4 regions of the Paenibacillus sp. BGI2013 genome follow, and region 2 is predicted to be linked to each of the others. Evidence: riboswitches for the same ligand, from Rfam matches in the RefSeq annotation. Region 2 holds a riboswitch; each other region holds the start of a gene.

Region 1 (4,378 bases), on a different contig from region 2:
AACAGGTTGCCTCTGCCGTCTTTACAATAGAACATAAAAAGCAAGGAAATCAAAGTGGTCTATCTCAAATACAATCCAATTACTACCACATTAAAGGTACGGGCAGTGTAGGATTGAGTTTTGGAGCTCTAGAGGTTAGCTTCTCAGGCTCTGCTGATAATGATTCCAGAGGTACACTTAAAAATTTTAATTATTAATAAAGTCTTTGTTAAATATGTTTATGTAATATAGGTAGAGTAAATTTAAATTCACAAAAGAGAACGATATAAAAATCGTTCTCTTTTACACATTTCACTCAAAAAGAGAGGTGAATAAATTAATGCGATTTTTATATATTCTTATCTTGTTCCTAGTCGGTATGGGTTCTTCCGCACTTCTACATGCTAGTAATCTTAAACTTTCTGATGGCGTGCTGTTTGTCATCGCAGGCATCCTATTTCAGATTTGGCGTAAGTTGGATTGAATCCAAGAGTTACGGTGAAGCGGGTTTGGCCTTGTCCAAACATTAATCAATATTTATAATTTAAAGCTTCAAAAAAACCTTCATCACTTGGCTCCCTTAGGAGCGCATCCGGTACTCCTCAGCCTTCGCCTGCATCCCTGCGGCTACGGCCTCGTCTTCGGGCAATTTCTGTTCAGCAGCGTAAGCACGAATGTCCTGCGTGATGCGCATGCTACAGAACTTTGGTCCGCACATGGAGCAGAAATGAGCTTCTTTGGCCCCTTCTGCTGGCAGCGTCTCATCATGGTAGGACAGCGCACGTTCCGGGTCCAGCGACAGGTTGAACTGGTCCCGCCAACGGAACTCGAAGCGTGCCTTGGACAATGCGTCATCGCGGCGCTGGGCACGTGGATGTCCCTTCGCCAGATCGGCGGCATGAGCTGCGATCTTGTAGGCTATAACCCCTTCCCGCACATCATCCTTATTGGGAAGGCCCAAATGTTCTTTTGGCGTAACATAACAGAGCATCGACGTGCCGAACCAGCCAATCATGGCCGCACCAATGGCGGATGTGATGTGATCGTAACCCGGGGCAATGTCGGTCGTCAGCGGCCCCAACGTATAGAACGGTGCCTCTTTACAGATCTCCATCTGCAAGTCCACATTCTCCTTGATCTTATGCATCGGCACATGCCCAGGACCTTCGATCATCACCTGCACATCGTGCTTCCACGCAATCTGCGTCAGTTCCCCGAGCGTAGCCAGTTCCGCCATCTGAGCCTCGTCATTGGCATCGTAGATACTGCCTGGACGAAGTCCATCTCCCAGCGAAAACGCTACATCATACCTTTTCATAATCTCACAGATTTCTTCAAAATGGGTATACAAAAAATTCTCCTGATGATGCGCCAGACACCATGCTGCCATAATGGAACCGCCCCGAGACACAATGCCTGTCATTCGCTTGGCGGTCATGGGGATATAACGCAGCAGTACACCTGCATGAATCGTAAAGTAGTCCACGCCCTGCTCTGCCTGCTCAATGAGTGTGTCACGGTACAACTCCCAGGTCAGCGCTTCCGCTTCGCCATTCACCTTCTCCAGCGCCTGATACAGCGGCACCGTACCAATCGGCACAGGTGAATTACGGATGATCCATTCCCGGGTGGTATGGATGTTTTTGCCTGTGGATAGATCCATCACGGTATCCGATCCCCAGCGTACCGCCCAAGTCATCTTCTCCACCTCTTCCTCGATGGAGGAAGATACAGAAGAGTTGCCTATATTGGCATTGATCTTCACATGAAAATGACGACCAATCAACATCGGCTCACTCTCCGGGTGATTGATGTTGGACGGCAGGATGGCCCGTCCACTCGCCAGCTCCTGCCTTACAAATTCCGGTTCCACGCCTTCACGAATGGCGGCGAATTCCATCTCTGCCGTAATGACTCCCTGCCTCGCGTAATGCATCTGAGTCACACAACGTCCTGGCTGTGCCCGCAGCGGTTTGCCTCGTAATCCGGGGTACTCTTCAGCGCCAGCTCTCTTCCCTCCGGGCTTCAGTCCGTTATCCTCCGGTTTAACCGTACGACCCTGATAAGCTTCAACATCGCCACGCTCTGTGATCCAGCGGGTGCGCAGGGCTGGCAAACCTGCGCGGATATCCGCATGAAATGCGGGATCGGTCATGGGGCCGCTCGTATCATAGACACGCAGCGGTTCGTTATGCTCCACCCCTTGGGGAGTATTCGTGTCATGAAGGGCTATCTCACGTTCCGGTACAGCAATGTCCGGCCGTGAGCCCTGAATGTAGACTTTGCGGCTGCCCGGAAAAGGCTGAACCCGTCCGGCCGCGCTTGTTTCCTTTTCCACCTGCTGATCGTTATGTTCCCGTTCCATCGCTTGTTGTCCCATTTGATTTCCTGTACTCATGTTCGCTTGTCTCCTCCTCAGTGTTCGTCGCTTGTTTGGTTGGAATAGTCATTAGCTCACTTACGTACCTGTCCCAAATCATGCGCAATGCAGAGAAGAAAGAGCGATCCTACACCAGACCAGGGGAGACATAATTTATGTACAGTTCACAACAGACCGGAAGGCAGCACAGATCATGGATCTATGGTGACTTCCCTCCTCATCCAAGCCCACTTTCGCAGGTATTGAAAAAGAAGTCGATGGAGTATGCGCTATATCGCCCGTTCCCTGTATATAAAAAAGCCGGTCCCCGAAGGAACCGACTTTTATGTCCATCACCAATAATGCACCTTTATGCAGCTCCTTAACGGAGCCCTACAAGGGTCACATCATGTGGTGGTTGTGGTCATATCGCCGATTACTTCCCTACGCTGGTATGATCCAGATCAGGTGCAAAGGGTCCGGAATCTCATGCGATTCCGTCTCAGTCCGGACAATTCGGACTCCCCCAGTAACGTTAATAAGTTGCGGCTTACATAAGCCGCTGTTCATATTCAATGAAGCTGGCCCCGTTGGGCCGTCCATTACAGAGTAGCGCAACCGGAACATAAAAACAACCTTTATATTCCAAATGATCAAACTCTATTGGAGAAAAAACTTACCTCAACATCAGGATAACATGAGCCCCATTTGCGTAGCAGCATCCTTCAACACAGGTGCGTATTCATGCAATGTCTCCTGTGAGAGTCGGCTGACAGGCCCTGAGACCGAGAGTGCGGCTGCAATATTGCCTCTGCGATCCATAATCGGTACCGATACCGCGGCAGCTCCCGGCTCACGTTCCTCATAACTCGTCGCATATCCGTTATCCCGGATATCTCCCATCTGCGCCAAATACACCGCGGGATCAATAAACACCGGCCATTCCGGCCCGTTCATCAGTTCTTCACGATCCTCGTCCGTGGCAAACGCCATCAGGACTTTGCTGGAAGCCCCCACAGACAGCGGGAGTCTAACACCAACGGGAGCAACTCGGCGGATCGCCTGATCACTTTGCACCGCCTGAATACGAATCCGTTCACTCCCATCACGCAGGTACAGACTCACGGTCTCCCCCAATCGATCTCTCAGTCGCTCCATCGCAGGCAACAGCAGAATAGCGGGATCATCACTGCGGGACATATGAGCTGACAGCTCCCAGATTCGGATGCCAAGTCGGTACTTCTCTGTTGCTGCATCGCGGATCACGAACCCTCGATCCTCCAGCGTAGCCATCAAACGGTGGACTGTACTTTTGTGCAGGCCGATCTGGCTGGCAATTTCGGTGAGTCCCAGATCACTGCGTGTGGTAAAACATAATAATATATCCAGCGCCCGTTCCACAGCCCGGACGGTTAACTTGCGATCTTCCATGGCATAATGCCCTCCTCATGTTTCATCACATGAAACTTGGTTACATAAATTATATGAGAAACGGTCTCATCTGTAAACCAAAAAGAGCCAAAATCAAAATAGGCCAACGTGTAAATTTTCCCTTTTTATAAGACTTAATCCCCTGTAATTTACACACTAAGGTAATGTTACCCATATATCTTAAGAACTATATAACAATTGCGTAACAAATGCCCTCAATCAATTGACTTTGACTATATTGGAACATACGATAAAGATATATTACATTAAGATATCGCTCTGAAGCAGGCTCTGAAATCGACGCAATTCTCTTTTCATGTCGTTGTTATCTTCAACTGAACTTCAAAGGAGGGGCATTCATGTATCAATCATCCCAGAGCGAAGCCCCGCTGCAAACAAAAGTGTCCGATCTGCCCTCTTCCCTATCACCGAGGCTGATTCGGTTCAAACATATTATCGTAGCGTTGCTGCTCTCCGTTGTATTTTTTCTACTGTTTTGTTTTATTGCACTGCATGGTTATATCGCATGGGTATTATCCAATCCAACGGTAGCGCCAGTCTTCTCCAATCCGATGCAAGCCAAGAACATGAAGTACGAAGACATCACGT
Region 2 (4,378 bases):
GGTCTTGAATTGAAAGACCGGGTGACCCATACCAACGGTATCATTCAGCTCGCCTTCCTTGGCTTCAATGGAAGTAATGAGACTGAGATTGAGTTAATTCAAGGATACAGCGACAAGCTGCCTTCTGAAGGTACGGTGCACCATTTTGCGATCCACGTGGATGATCTTGATTCTGAGTACAAACGCATTCAATCCACCGAAGCCGAATTTATCGACGGAGAGATTATCACACTGCCTAACGGTTACCGCTATTTCTTCATCTATGGACCTGAAAAGGAATGGATTGAGTTCTTCCAGCGCTAAGAAATGGAGCTGATTTCATGAACATTTTAATTACCGGCGCAGCCGGAAAAATTGGACGTGACTTGTCCCAATACTTGTCAGATACATTTCACCTGCGACTAACGGATTTGAATATCTACAGACTGCATACGTATCAAGGGACAGGCCATGAGATCATGACACTGGATGTGACAGACCCCGAAGCCTGTCAGCATGCTTGCGAAGGCATGGATGTGGTTGTACATCTGGCGGGAGATCCTTCCCCGCATGCCGGATTTTATGAATCGTTGTTGGACATCAATATCAAAGGCACATTTAATGTATTCCGTGCAGCCAAAGACCAAGGTGTACGAAGAGTCATTCTGGCAAGCAGTGCACAGACGATTGAGGGGTATCCCATTGATGCTCAGGTCTATCCGGACATGCCGACACGCCCACGGAATTTGTACGGGGTTAGCAAATGTTTTGGAGAATCGCTCGCTTCCTATTTTGCGTATACCGAAGGTTTACAAAGTGTAGCAATACGTATAGGTGCATATGATGATTTTCAACCGGACGGACCCGTGCTGGAGGCAAGGGATATGAGCGCGTATATTAGTCCGGCTGACTTGTGTGATTTGATGTTCAAAGCAATTACAACTACCGATCTGGAACCCTTCACCATACTGCATGGGATCTCGAATAATCGGTTTAAACGATTAAATCTGGAAACCACTCAGAAACAGGTAGGTTATGACCCAAAATCCGATGCTTTTGCACTCAGTCAGATTGCCTTATATGATTCCCCACGATAATTATTGAAAATAACACATCCAAACAGGCTGTTATACATATGTATAACGGCCTGTTTATAACTTATACGTGTCCCTATCCAGTTCATGACTGGACAGGTCCTACCCTCTGGCCTATAATTACACCTAGTAATGCCCGTAACTTCATAGTTTCCCAGGGGAGTCGGAATTGGCCGGCTGAGAGTGTATCCCACCAAGATACTAACCCTTAGACCTGATCTGGATCATGCCAGCGTAGGAATCGGAGTATATCGAAATGGCACAGCCCTATGGCTGAACGCCACCTCTCTAACGCCTGCACGCGTCCCGGAATACGGGACGCTTTTTTAATGTTCTTTTATATAGCCAGAGAGCTAAAAAAAGTGACGTTATCCAGATCTCAACTGGTATAAATCTGTCGATTTATGCAAGATGATTGGATATGAAGCCAAGGAGTACCCCGTGCCAATCGGCCGGACATACCGAAGGAGAGAACCACAGATGAAATGGCGTAAAACGATGGGATTGTTGCTCTTATGCGTGCTTATGGTGACTGTAGCCGCATGTGGTGGCAAAGAAGCTGCCCCAGCTGGGCAGAACGGCAACACAAATACGGAAAGCAGCAACGAAGGTGACACTGCCGCCCTGAAAGATATTAAAGTGGTGCTCGACTGGACACCAAATACGAATCATACAGGCCTGTATGCAGCTGTAGATCAAGGTTTTTATAAAGCCGAAGGCTTGAACGTGGAGATTGTACAACCAGGTGCCGGTGGCGCAGATACAATGGTTGCCTCAAATGAAGTACCGTTTGGCGTAAGTTATCAGGAGAGTGTAACTCAAGCCCGCACACAGGGTGTTCCACTCGTCTCCATCGCAGCAGTTATTCAGCATAATACATCCGGGTTCGCTGCTCCGGCGGATCGGAATATCAAGTCACCGAAAGATTTTGAAGGTAAAACCTATGGCGGTTGGGGTTCCCCAGTCGAAGAAGCCGTGATGCAATCCATTATGGAAGGCGACGGAGCCGATGTATCCAAAGTGAAAAACATTAATATGGGTGACGCCGACTTTTTCACCGCAGTAAAACGGGACATTGATTTTGCATGGATTTTCTACGCCTGGACGGGGATTGAAGCCGAACTGCGCGGGGAACCGATCGACATGTTATATGTGAAGGATTATTCAGATGCACTGGATTATTACACGCCTGTCCTCGTAACAAACGAGCAAACGATCCAAAACGACCCTGAGTTGGTGAAAGCATTCCTGAAAGCCACCTCCGAAGGGTATCAATACGCAATTGATCATCCCGAAAACGCAGCCAACATTCTGATCAAGGCCGTACCGGATCTGGATAAGGAATTGGTGCTGGCAAGCCAGAAGTGGCTTAGTCCCAAGTACACAGATGACGCCCCGCGCTGGGGAGAACAAAAACAGGAAGTCTGGCAGAACTACACCGACTGGATGTTTAGCAAAAAACTGCTTGATGAACAGATCGATGTGAGCAAGGCATATACAAACGCGTTTTTACCCCAATAAAAATTGCTTAAGTTTAACTTTTTTACACAAGAACGAAGAGTGCAGAACCCATCTGAAGAAGCGAAGCGCTCACCTAAAAGCTTTCTGAAAGAAAGCTGCATCGGAAGCATACGCTATCCCCGGATTTCCTCCATTGGAATTCATTAAAGAAATCCGGGGATAACAGTGATCGGAAGAGGGTACTGCAATCGGAGTGATAAGTGTAAACCTGGTTCAATTCATGCAATTTATCACGAAAGGAGCCGTGATCTCTCATGGCAAGCACACTACTTAGTATTCAGGTTATCCCGAAAACGCCAAATGGCGAGAACTCTTATCCTTATGTAGATCGCGCCATTGAAGTTATTCAGCAATCCGGCCTGAAATATCAGGTGAACGCGCTCGACACCACGATGGAGGGGGAACTGGAGGAACTGCTGGAAGTTGTACGTAAGATGCACGAGGTACTTGTGGAGACTGGCAGCCCAAGCATCATCTCCCAGATCAAAATCGCCCATAGCCCTGCTGGCTTCAGCATGGATACCCTGACGGAGAAATACCGCTAATGCCTGCCTATTTTAAAAGTGTATGGCCGCCCTTTGTGGCGGTTATTCTCTTTATAGCGATATGGCAGGGAGCCGTCTCCCTCTTCCATATTGAGAAATGGATGCTGCCTGCACCGTCCGATATCGCCCGCGAAGCGGCAACCCAGGCCGAACGGCTTGGCATGCACGCTTCCGCAACCATTCAGTTAACGCTGATTGGATTCGCCGCTGGAACAGCGGTTGGATTACTGATTGCGATGGTACTGCATTTGGTCCCTTTTCTCAAGTCAGCCCTGTATCCTTTACTTATTCTTAGTCAAAATATTCCGACCATCGCGCTCGCGCCGCTCCTGTTAATCTGGTTCGGATTCGGGCTACTGCCCAAGCTGATTACGATCATTCTGGTCTGCTTCTTCCCCGTTGCAGTGGCGGCCATGGATGGCTTGACCCGTACTGACGCGGCGATGATGAACTATATGCGCATGGCTGGTGCGAAACGTCATCAGATCTTCTGGAAGCTGGAGCTCCCCCATGCGCTGCCATCCGTGTTCTCCGGTGTCAAAATCGCCGCTACCTATAGCGTGATGGGCGCCATCATCGCCGAATGGATTGGTGCAGACAAGGGTATTGGTTATTATATGATGTTGCAAAAGTCGGCTTATCGTACGGACCGTCTATTCGTGGCGATCATGATTATTGTCGCGCTCAGCTTGCTGCTCTTCCTGTTCATTGCCCTGCTGGAGAAGCTGCTCGTGCGCTGGCGGCCACAAAAGCGGTAGTAAAGAAGTAATCTGTATATTAGGAAGTGATGACCATATGAATCTGCAACAGGATGAACAAGTCCAGCCTGGACGAGGAGCAAGTGTAATGGAGCCAACGCACGGTGAAAAGTTTAACTCGGCTACGCCTGATCGACCTGCCAACACGACTCCTGCTCCGGTTCCACCTGCACTGGATGTTGTTAATGTTCATGCATCATTCCGTGAACGGCGCAACAAGCTACCGGTTCTGAACGGCCTGTCCCTGACTGTGGAGCAAGGCGAGTTTGTTGCTATCGTTGGACCTTCTGGCTGTGGCAAAAGCACCCTGTTCCATATCATCGGTGGTCTGCTGAAGCCACAGGAAGGCCAAGTGCTTATGAACGGTCAGAATGTAACGGGACAGCGTGGCAAGATTAGTTATATGCCGCAACAACCCGCTCTTTTCCCTTGGCGTACCATTGAAGACAATGTACTGCTTGCTGGTGAAGTAGCTTCAAGT
Region 3 (4,378 bases), on a different contig from region 2:
ACATATTTCTGTCCTTCCTGGACCGCTTTGACGAACCGGGTAACTTGGTCTTTTTTTGCTTCAATGCCAGCTTCACTTGCAGTCAGGACCAATTCATAATAATCAGGCACACCATAATCGACGGGGTTAATCGATTTCATGGCATGTCCTTCTTTCTCCAAAATCAATTGTTCATGGTTAATAAAACCACCCATAATCGCATCCGCTTGTCCGGAAGCCAGCGAAGGAATCAGATCGAACCCAACGTCGACCAGATTTATGTTGTCGGGATTGCCGCCATCCTTACTGATCATCGTGCGTACCATCGCTTCGTACAGAGGAATGGAGGAATAACCAACAGTCTTTTCTTCAAGATCTTTGGGTGAACTTACGTTGCCATTCGCTTCGGTCAACAGATGCACTAGGGGGTGGCGAACAACAGCAGCAATGGAACGTACAGGAATGTTCTCGCCACGCGCGAGTAAGATTTGGGGCTGGTAGCTTAAGGCCAGATCAATTTTTCCGGCAGCAACAAGTTTGAGCGAATCATTGGTATCCGCAGGCATCTGAATATCGACATCCAGATCTTGGTCTGCAAAGTATCCTTTTTCCTGAGCCACATAGATGAAGGAGTGTACTGCATTCGGGTACCAGTCGAGCATGATAGACAGTTTATCTTTGGTGTCTGATGCTGGTTCGGTTGCAGACGGATCTGTTTGCTGTGTATTGGTTGCCGAATCTGTTGTTGGCGTATTTTGGCTAGTGTCTGTGGTGCTGCATCCGCTAACGATCAGCAAAAGGCTAATGAGTATGATGGGAAGCAGGGAGTATATACCTTTGTTATTCATAAATGAAGTTCCTCATTTCATCGTTTTGATTTGTAGAAAATGGGCAACAGCATGTTAACGATAATGTGACAATGAACTGATTGAAGATGTTGCTGAAATTGTGCATAAGATATGTTTTGTTTTGAAGAATGTAACTCTTGTATTTACATCAAATTTCTATCTAAGTATTATCCAACTTTTCTGTTGCCTCCATGACGATGACGCCGTATGCTAAACCGTTTCTCCAGCCAGGCAATCAGTACAAACAAAACGATCCCAAGCAGGGATAACAGCACAATAGCGGCAAACATCGCATCCGTGTTCATGTTGCTGGACATGCGGCGGCTGAAGTATCCGAGACCTTTGCTGCCACCGAGCCATTCGCCAATCGTTGCCCCAACCACGCAGTACACCACAGACATCTTTAGCCCGGAGAAAAAAGAAGGAAGTGCCAGCGGAACCTGGAGTTTGCAAAAAATATCCCACTTGCTGGCGCCCATGGTGAGCAGCAGTTCACGCTGCTCTGGATCGCCTTGGCGGAGTCCATCGTAGGTACTGACCACAATGGGAAAGAATGCGATTAAGAACACCACGGCGACTTTGCTCCACAACGTGTAACCAAACCACAGGATAAATACGGGGGACAAGGCAATCAGCGGGATGGTCTGACTGATCACGATGAAGGGATACAAGGCTTTTTCAATCGATCGGTTCATATGCATGCCTGTTGCTAGCGTAATTCCAGTCACTATGGACAAGACAAAACCAACAACAACCTCCATAAAGGTAGCAGGCAAATGGATGGTCAACAGCAGACGACGATGCTCAACCAGTGAGCCTATGATGGCCGTGGGTGCAGGAATGATGAAGGAGGGCACCCATCCCATACGCACGATCACTTCCCAGATCGCCAGTAATAAGAACATGAGCATAATAAACAAACCATATTGGGAAAACGACCTAGAGAGCCACTTCGAACACCACGCCCAGACGCTGACCTCAGCTCTATCGCTTTGCATGCAATTGTTCCTCCAGTTGTTGTCTCATCTGCACGAGAGCCGGTTCGTAGATCATGTTCGAATGCCTTGGGCGTGGTAAAGGAACCGTCATCTCACGCAACTGCTGACCTTGCCCCCCTGGAGTTAACAGAATGATACGGTCACTTAACAGCAGGGCTTCTTCGATGTCATGTGTAATGAACAGCACGGTTTGGCCAATGCCCTCCCAAAGCTCCAGCAACCAGCGATGCATTTCTCGTTTGGTTAAGGCGTCGAGTGCACCGAAGGGTTCATCCAGCAACATGAGCTGCCCGCCTGTAAGCAAGGTACGAAGAAATGCCACCCGCTGCCGCATGCCGCCGGATAACTCATCCGGGTAGGCCTGTTCATAACCCGACAGGCCGAACCTTGCCAACCCAGCTAGGATGTTTGCCCGTAACTTGTCCTTGTCTTGTCGGCCTGGTGCCAGCTCGGCAGGCACCATGCAGTTCTCCATGACGGTACGCCAGGATAACAGCAGATCTTTCTGCGGCATATAGGCGACTCGTCCGAGTCGTTGTCCTTGCGGTACATCAGCTATATCGATGATGCCAACGGTTGGCTCATGCAAGCCTGCGAGCAGCTTGAAGAGCGTGCTTTTACCTGATCCGCTGGAGCCGATGAGCGAGACAAATTCTCCTTGTTGAACCTGAAGCGACACATTGGAGAGCACAGGGGAATCCTTTTTTCCGGGAAAAGCAAAGCTTACGTTGTGAATGGTTACATGGTTATCCATCTGATCCTCCCCCCCTTGATGTCAGACTGCTGGAATAACAACGGCATCCTGTCTCTGCAAAAGAAACAAAAAAGACCCACCCATTTCCGGAGAAATGAGTGGGTCTGTAAGTTAAATCCGCAATTTATCTTCACATACATGAAAAAAATCCGCTTACTAAAAGGCCGCTCCACTTCCCTCCGCTGGTATGATCCAGATCAGGTTCAAAGGGTCCGAATAGTCATATTCGTCTCAGCCGCAAGGCTCCCCTAGTGCAAAAGTTCAAGATATGCAGTTGTGTGTTCAGCATATATCACTTGAACATGAACTGTAAAGAGGCAGCATGATGGATTTCTTGAGATGAGCGTGGAGTCAGACCGGAACAACTGAACAATTTACCTGGGCTCCCTAACCCGATATAATAGTGGTGGCGCATATTGGCCGGATCACAAATGCAGGCGGGATTGTTCTCCCTCCGAAGCAGAATGGGGACCCGAGTTGAAAACGTTCAAAAAAGTATATATTGAGATCACGAGTATCTGCAATCTGACATGCAGCTTCTGTCCGCAGACACAGCGTGCCAAAGGATTCATTGACCCTGAAGTCTTCAACAATATACTGGATCAAGTTAAACCACACACCAATCATATTTATCTACATGTCAAAGGCGAACCCTTGTTGCATCCCAAAATAGATCTGTTGCTCGATTCCGCACATGAAAAGGGACTCAAGGTGAACATTACAACGAATGGTACACTGCTGCCCAAGACTCAGCATAAATTGCTTGGCAAACCGGCGCTGCGGCAGATGAATTTCTCCCTGCACAGCTTCGATGGGCATGAAGGTTCAACAGATCGTGACGGATACCTGCGTCATATTTTGTCCTTTGTACACGAGGCCGTTAAGCACAATGTCATCATCTCATTCCGACTTTGGAATCTGACGCAGGATAACTTCACAAATGCTCAGATGAATCGAAATCGGGAGACCCTTGAAGTATTGGAACGTGAGTTCAATCTGGACTTCCGCATTGAGGAAAAAGTAGTTCCAGGCAGCGGGGTCAAAATTGCCCCGAATGTATACCTGAATCAGGACCATGAGTTCCAGTGGCCAAGTCTGGATGCACCTGAAGATGACGGCAAAGGCTTCTGCCATGCATTGCGTGGTCAGGCAGCTGTGCTTGTAGATGGAACGGTGGTTCCATGCTGTCTCGATGGCGAGGGTGTCATTAACCTCGGTAATGTGCACGAGAAGTCATTCTCGGAGATTATTGAGGGAGAGCGAGCGAACAATCTGGTATATGGCTTCTCCAAGCGGGAAGCTGTGGAAGAGTTGTGTAGAAAGTGCGGTTATCGTCAGAGATTCGGAGCCTGATATCATATATCAGCAAACCGGAAGCCATTCAAGATCACACATTTGGAGACAAATGCAGTGGTCTTTCTTTGTTATCGGGGATTAAGTGAGGGGTATATACGTTACAAATGAGCATACCTGAGGTTGATATCAGCATATTGCTTGAGGGACCTGATATGCAAAAAATGCCGATATGACAGGGATTGTGCGTTGTCATGATATATCTGATCTAATGATTATTCTAGTTACCTTCCTTATTTGGTAGGATTAGGTTGTAGATCGAACAGAGGTGCACCTCTGACGATCTTTCAGGACAAGCTCAGCCTTGTACAATACTAAAAAACAAGAGAATAAGGGAGGAATAAAGTTATGAAAAAAATGTTGACGTTGTTACTGTCTGCTGGTTTGGTTGCTTCTATATTTGGTGCAGTTCCGGCTGCGGCTGCGCCTACGGTTGTAAATTCAAC
Region 4 (4,378 bases), on a different contig from region 2:
CTCATCGATGGTGTGGGTTTGCAATCCCACTATAACCTGGAATCCCCGCCCATCAAGGAAATTGAAAAAACGATCAGCATGTTCGCCGAACTTGGATTGGATATTCAGATCACGGAACTGGATGTGGATAGCGGAATTCCATTTGGTGAAGAGATGTCCGATGAAGTTGCAGTAAAGCAGGCGTATCGATATAAGGAACTGTTGGATTTGTACAAAAAACACAAAGACCACATTTCTTCAGTTACCTTATGGGGACTCCAAGATGAGAAGTCTTACAACAACCAGGCTATGCTGTTTGATTCAGCCCTTAAGGCCAAAAAAGCATACTGGGGACTTGTGGATGAATCCAGCTTGCCTGTGTTGACACAGAGAGCCGTCTCACTTTCGGGTAAACCGGATATCAAAAAACAGTCACAAGATCCGCTCTGGAACAAAGCGGTGTCTACTCCACTGAAGGGTGACTCTGCGGGATCAGCCAGTTTCCGCACCTTATGGGATCATAGTAACCTGTATATCCTCGTGGATGTTCAGGATGCGAAGGCAGATGTGAATGACAAAGTAGATATCTTTGTTGATCTCAATAATGGCAAGACCACTTCATATGAAGTAGATGACCGACATGTAATCATTAAGCGGTCGGGCAAAGCTGAGGGCGTGGAGAAGCGTTCATATCGTGTACGCGAGACCAAAGCCGGATATCAGGTTGAATTGTCCATTCCGTGGGGTGGTATCCAAGTCGGATCAGAATATGAAGCCGGATTGGATATCCGTGTGACTGATGGCGGTTCAAGTGGGACACAACCTTATAATCCACTGTACTGGAATGATCGAACACAATCTCAGGAACAGGATACAAGCAAATACGGCGTGATTCAGCTTGCCCCTATGCCCAAATCTGCACAAGCTGTACAAGGGATTGTTCAGATTGATGGGAAGAAAGACACATCATGGAATAAGGCTGCACCGATTGAAGTAAACCGGTTGAACCAAAGCGAAGGTGCAGAGGCAGTGGCTCGCGCAATGTGGTCAGGTGAATATCTATACCTGCTGATCGACGTCACTGATCCAAACATCATCACAGATAGCATCAACCCATGGGATCAGGATTCGGTTGAGATTTTCCTGGACGAGAATCACCAGCGCACACCGTATTTTCAATATGATGATGCCCAGTTCAGAATCAGTGCAGACAATGTAGGAACCTTTGCAGGGGGTGCCTCACCTGGACGCCTTGTAAGTGCTGTGAAGAAAACAAATAAAGGATATCTCGTAGAAGCCCGAATCCAGTTACATTCACTGACGCCCAAAACAGGAAATGTTCTCGGTTTCGAGCTTCAAATTAACGACAACCAGGGCGGAGGTAAGCAGAGCGTAGCCAAGTGGAATGATACGACCAATGAGAGCTGGAGAAACACTTCCCAGTACGGAATACTCACTTTTGTCGGAAAGAACAAACTCGGACATTAAACCATCGGCAGTAGTTGCAAGAATAGAAAACATCATAACAGTGGCTAAAACTCAACCATTGTTGTGATGGTTTTCATCGTTTACATACGTCACCAAAGGTGATGAGGGGCGATACAATCTGCCTTGACTATATTTAACAGCCCTTGATATACTAAATGGATGTTATTTTTTCTTTTATGGGAATAAGAAAGTAATCAACTACATACAACCGTTTGCGAGGGAGCCTTAACCGGCTGAGAGGGTGTTAAACCGACCTTACCTGACTTGGATAATGCCAACGTAGGGATGCAACGATGAAACACTGTACTTGGGTAGCTCATGCGAACCCCCTTGTTTTAGTGTATTTGTCTGCGAAACATCCTATGGATGTTTCGTTTTTTTGTTTTTAATACGTACATTATGAATTGGAGGAACACATGTTGACTATTTCAGAGAGACTATATCAGGCAGCACAGCCCGTGTGGAAGGAATGTCTCGAGCATCCCTTTGTTAAAGGAATCGGAGATGGTTCCTTACCGGTTGAACAATTTCGTTATTATTTGCTGCAAGACTACTTGTACCTGTTCGATTATGCCCGTGTATTTGCACTAGGTATCGTCAAGTCGCACGACCCCAAATTGATGCAGTTTTTTAGTAAAAACGTAGATAACATCCTGAATGGTGAAATGAAAATTCATCGTTCTTATATGGAGCGATTAGGAATTACAGAGGATCATGTGTTCCAGGTAAAACCTGCACTGAAAAATGCAGCCTATACTAACTATATGCTCTCTATTTCCCATGCGGGTGGCATAGCAGAAGTACTTGTATCCATTCTGGCCTGCTCATGGAGCTATGCGGAGATTGGTCAAGTCCTTGCTCAAAAGCCAGGTGCAGCTGATCATCCTTTTTATGGAGAGTGGATCACAGGATATGCTTCCTCTGAATACAACAGCAACAATCAATCCCTAGTGACGTTAACGGATAAGCTATTAGAAGGCTGTAGCGAGGGAACGTACCAACGGATGGAAGATATTTTCGTGATGTGCAGTCGCTTTGAGCTTGATTTTTGGGAGATGTCATGGAGGTTGGAGCCTTGAGTTCACTAATAGTTAATTCAATTAGCGAGCAGCGTCCATAAACAGTCTCAGGATGAAAAATAAGTAGATTTAAGTAAAGGAACGCTTGTATATGCGTGTTTCGTGACGATGCCAAAAAAAGGGCGGAGTGTATCCGCCTTTTTTATTGTTGAAATTCTTGACACAGGAACATTTTGTTCACTGAAGTCTCTAGCTAAAATCAAAAAGGGTGTCAGGACGGAATGTTCATAGCAGTCTGAATATTTTTCAGATCGAGCTGAATTTGCTCTGCAATATGGTAAGGGTGGTATAAGCCATGCTGCACCATGTAATTTGATATCTTTTCATGAGAGTCTATGGCTTCATCGAGCTGTTTCATCAAAATTTGTTTGATTTCGGGGGTGGCACATTCGGTCACAGCCATGGCGTAGTTTCTGACACCGCTCTTGGCGTTCATCAAAAAATCCATTGCGATCACGTCATCGGTCAGCGTATTAAGACCAGTCATGTGTTCTAATATTGGGTTCATTTTTTTATCTCCTATACAGTCGCTTTAGACAGCACTCCACCGAGCTCCTGAAGCTGCTGTTGTGATAATGTCGCATCTTGTTGCAAAATTTGCTTGAGCTCCGGGTCGGTTACCAGAGCTTGCATGGTCTTGGATTTTGTCATGCAAACCGTCTTGAACGCAGCTATTTCATGCACCTCGAGCATCTCATGCAAAGCGTATGTGGAATCCATTCAGATTGTCCTCCCATGTATCAATTCATATTTAAGGCTTTAAGATGACTTTAATGCAATCGTCCGTTTTTGTATCGAACACTTCATAGCCCCGCTTGGCCTCGCTGAGCGGAATGACGTGCGTAACAATGTCCCCAGGGTCCACTTTGCCAGACGTAACCAACTCGTACATGTATGGCATGTAGTGAATGACCGGAGCTTGTCCGGAACGGATATTCACGTTTCGCTGCATGATGTCACCGAGCGGGAATCCGTTATAACGTCCGCCGTATACACCAGTGACTTGAATGGTGCCACCTTTGCGGACAGCCTGAGATGCAATGATAAATGCACTCATGGTGCCGCCTTGCAGTTTCATACCGCTGGCTAGAAATTCAAGATCGCTCATCTTGCCGTCCATTCCTACCGCATCAATCACGACATCGGCGCCGCCTTTGGTCATTTCCTTGAGAGTGTTCCCAATATTCTTATCCTGTTCGAAGTTTACGATTTCCACATTGTTTGTTCGCTTTGCATGCTTTAAGCGGTAATCGACATAGTCGACGGCTATGACCCGCTTAGCTCCTTTCAGCCAGCAGAACTTCTGGGCCAGGAGTCCGACCGGACCGCAGCCGAGCACGATGACTGTATCACCATTCTTAACGCCGGCGTTATCTACGCTCCAGAATGCCGTCGTCATGGCATCGGCGATCAAGCTTAGCTTTTCGTCCGGTTGTTCGCAGTTTTCAGGGATCTTAAAGTGGGTAAAATTGGCAAATGGGACCCGTAAATATTCGGCTTGCCCGCCGGGATATCCGCCGGTCGTTCCGGAGTAGCCGAAATATGCGCCCATATCCCCGTGTTCGTTTGAATTGTCACATTGGCTTTCCAGCTGATTTTTGCAAAAAAAGCATTCTCCGCATGCGATGTTAAACGGAATGATCACACGGTCACCTTTTTTTACCTTGGTCACGCCAGGACCTACTTCTTCTACGATCCCCATCGGCTCATGCCCGATGACATAGTTTTCCTGAAGGTTAGGGATCATCCCGTGAATAAGATGAAGGTCAGAACCGCAAATGGCGGTACTGGTGATCTTTACGATCATATCGTCCGGTTTCACAATCTTCGCA

The links. A riboswitch is a leader RNA that binds a small molecule or an ion and turns the genes downstream of it on or off. The one in region 2 is predicted to bind thiamine pyrophosphate.
Region 1: linked by a shared signal. The riboswitch ahead of thiC (phosphomethylpyrimidine synthase ThiC) and the one ahead of CXK86_RS27255 (ABC transporter substrate-binding protein) in region 2 are both predicted to bind thiamine pyrophosphate.
Region 3: linked by a shared signal. The riboswitch ahead of CXK86_RS23165 (ABC transporter ATP-binding protein) and the one ahead of CXK86_RS27255 (ABC transporter substrate-binding protein) in region 2 are both predicted to bind thiamine pyrophosphate.
Region 4: linked by a shared signal. The riboswitch ahead of tenA (thiaminase II) and the one ahead of CXK86_RS27255 (ABC transporter substrate-binding protein) in region 2 are both predicted to bind thiamine pyrophosphate.

Annotation. Positions count from the first base shown of each region.
Region 1 covers NZ_PJFA01000023.1:53,192-57,569, reverse strand. Annotated here, with positions in the region: gene CXK86_RS32855 (hypothetical protein) at 1-197, shown strand, start outside; gene thiC (phosphomethylpyrimidine synthase ThiC) at 560-2,344, opposite strand; TPP riboswitch at 2,763-2,876, opposite strand; gene CXK86_RS30595 (IclR family transcriptional regulator) at 3,026-3,769, opposite strand; gene CXK86_RS30590 (alpha/beta hydrolase) at 4,129-4,378, shown strand, end outside.
Region 2 covers NZ_PJFA01000015.1:147,349-151,726, reverse strand. Annotated here, with positions in the region: gene CXK86_RS27265 (VOC family protein) at 1-303, shown strand, start outside; gene CXK86_RS27260 (NAD-dependent epimerase/dehydratase family protein) at 321-1,076, shown strand; TPP riboswitch at 1,220-1,332, shown strand; gene CXK86_RS27255 (ABC transporter substrate-binding protein) at 1,554-2,594, shown strand; gene CXK86_RS27250 (thiamine-binding protein) at 2,849-3,139, shown strand; gene CXK86_RS27245 (ABC transporter permease) at 3,139-3,897, shown strand; gene CXK86_RS27240 (ABC transporter ATP-binding protein) at 3,935-4,378, shown strand, end outside.
Region 3 covers NZ_PJFA01000011.1:9,133-13,510, forward strand. Annotated here, with positions in the region: gene CXK86_RS23155 (ABC transporter substrate-binding protein) at 1-827, opposite strand, end outside; gene CXK86_RS23160 (ABC transporter permease) at 995-1,825, opposite strand; gene CXK86_RS23165 (ABC transporter ATP-binding protein) at 1,812-2,579, opposite strand; TPP riboswitch at 2,737-2,839, opposite strand; gene CXK86_RS23170 (radical SAM/SPASM domain-containing protein) at 3,057-3,932, shown strand; gene CXK86_RS23175 (pectate lyase) at 4,281-4,378, shown strand, end outside.
Region 4 covers NZ_PJFA01000004.1:432,080-436,457, forward strand. Annotated here, with positions in the region: gene CXK86_RS12855 (endo-1,4-beta-xylanase) at 1-1,467, shown strand, start outside; TPP riboswitch at 1,674-1,771, shown strand; gene tenA (thiaminase II) at 1,884-2,546, shown strand; gene CXK86_RS12865 (spore coat protein) at 2,758-3,054, opposite strand; gene CXK86_RS12870 (hypothetical protein) at 3,066-3,266, opposite strand; gene CXK86_RS12875 (zinc-dependent alcohol dehydrogenase) at 3,298-4,378, opposite strand, start outside.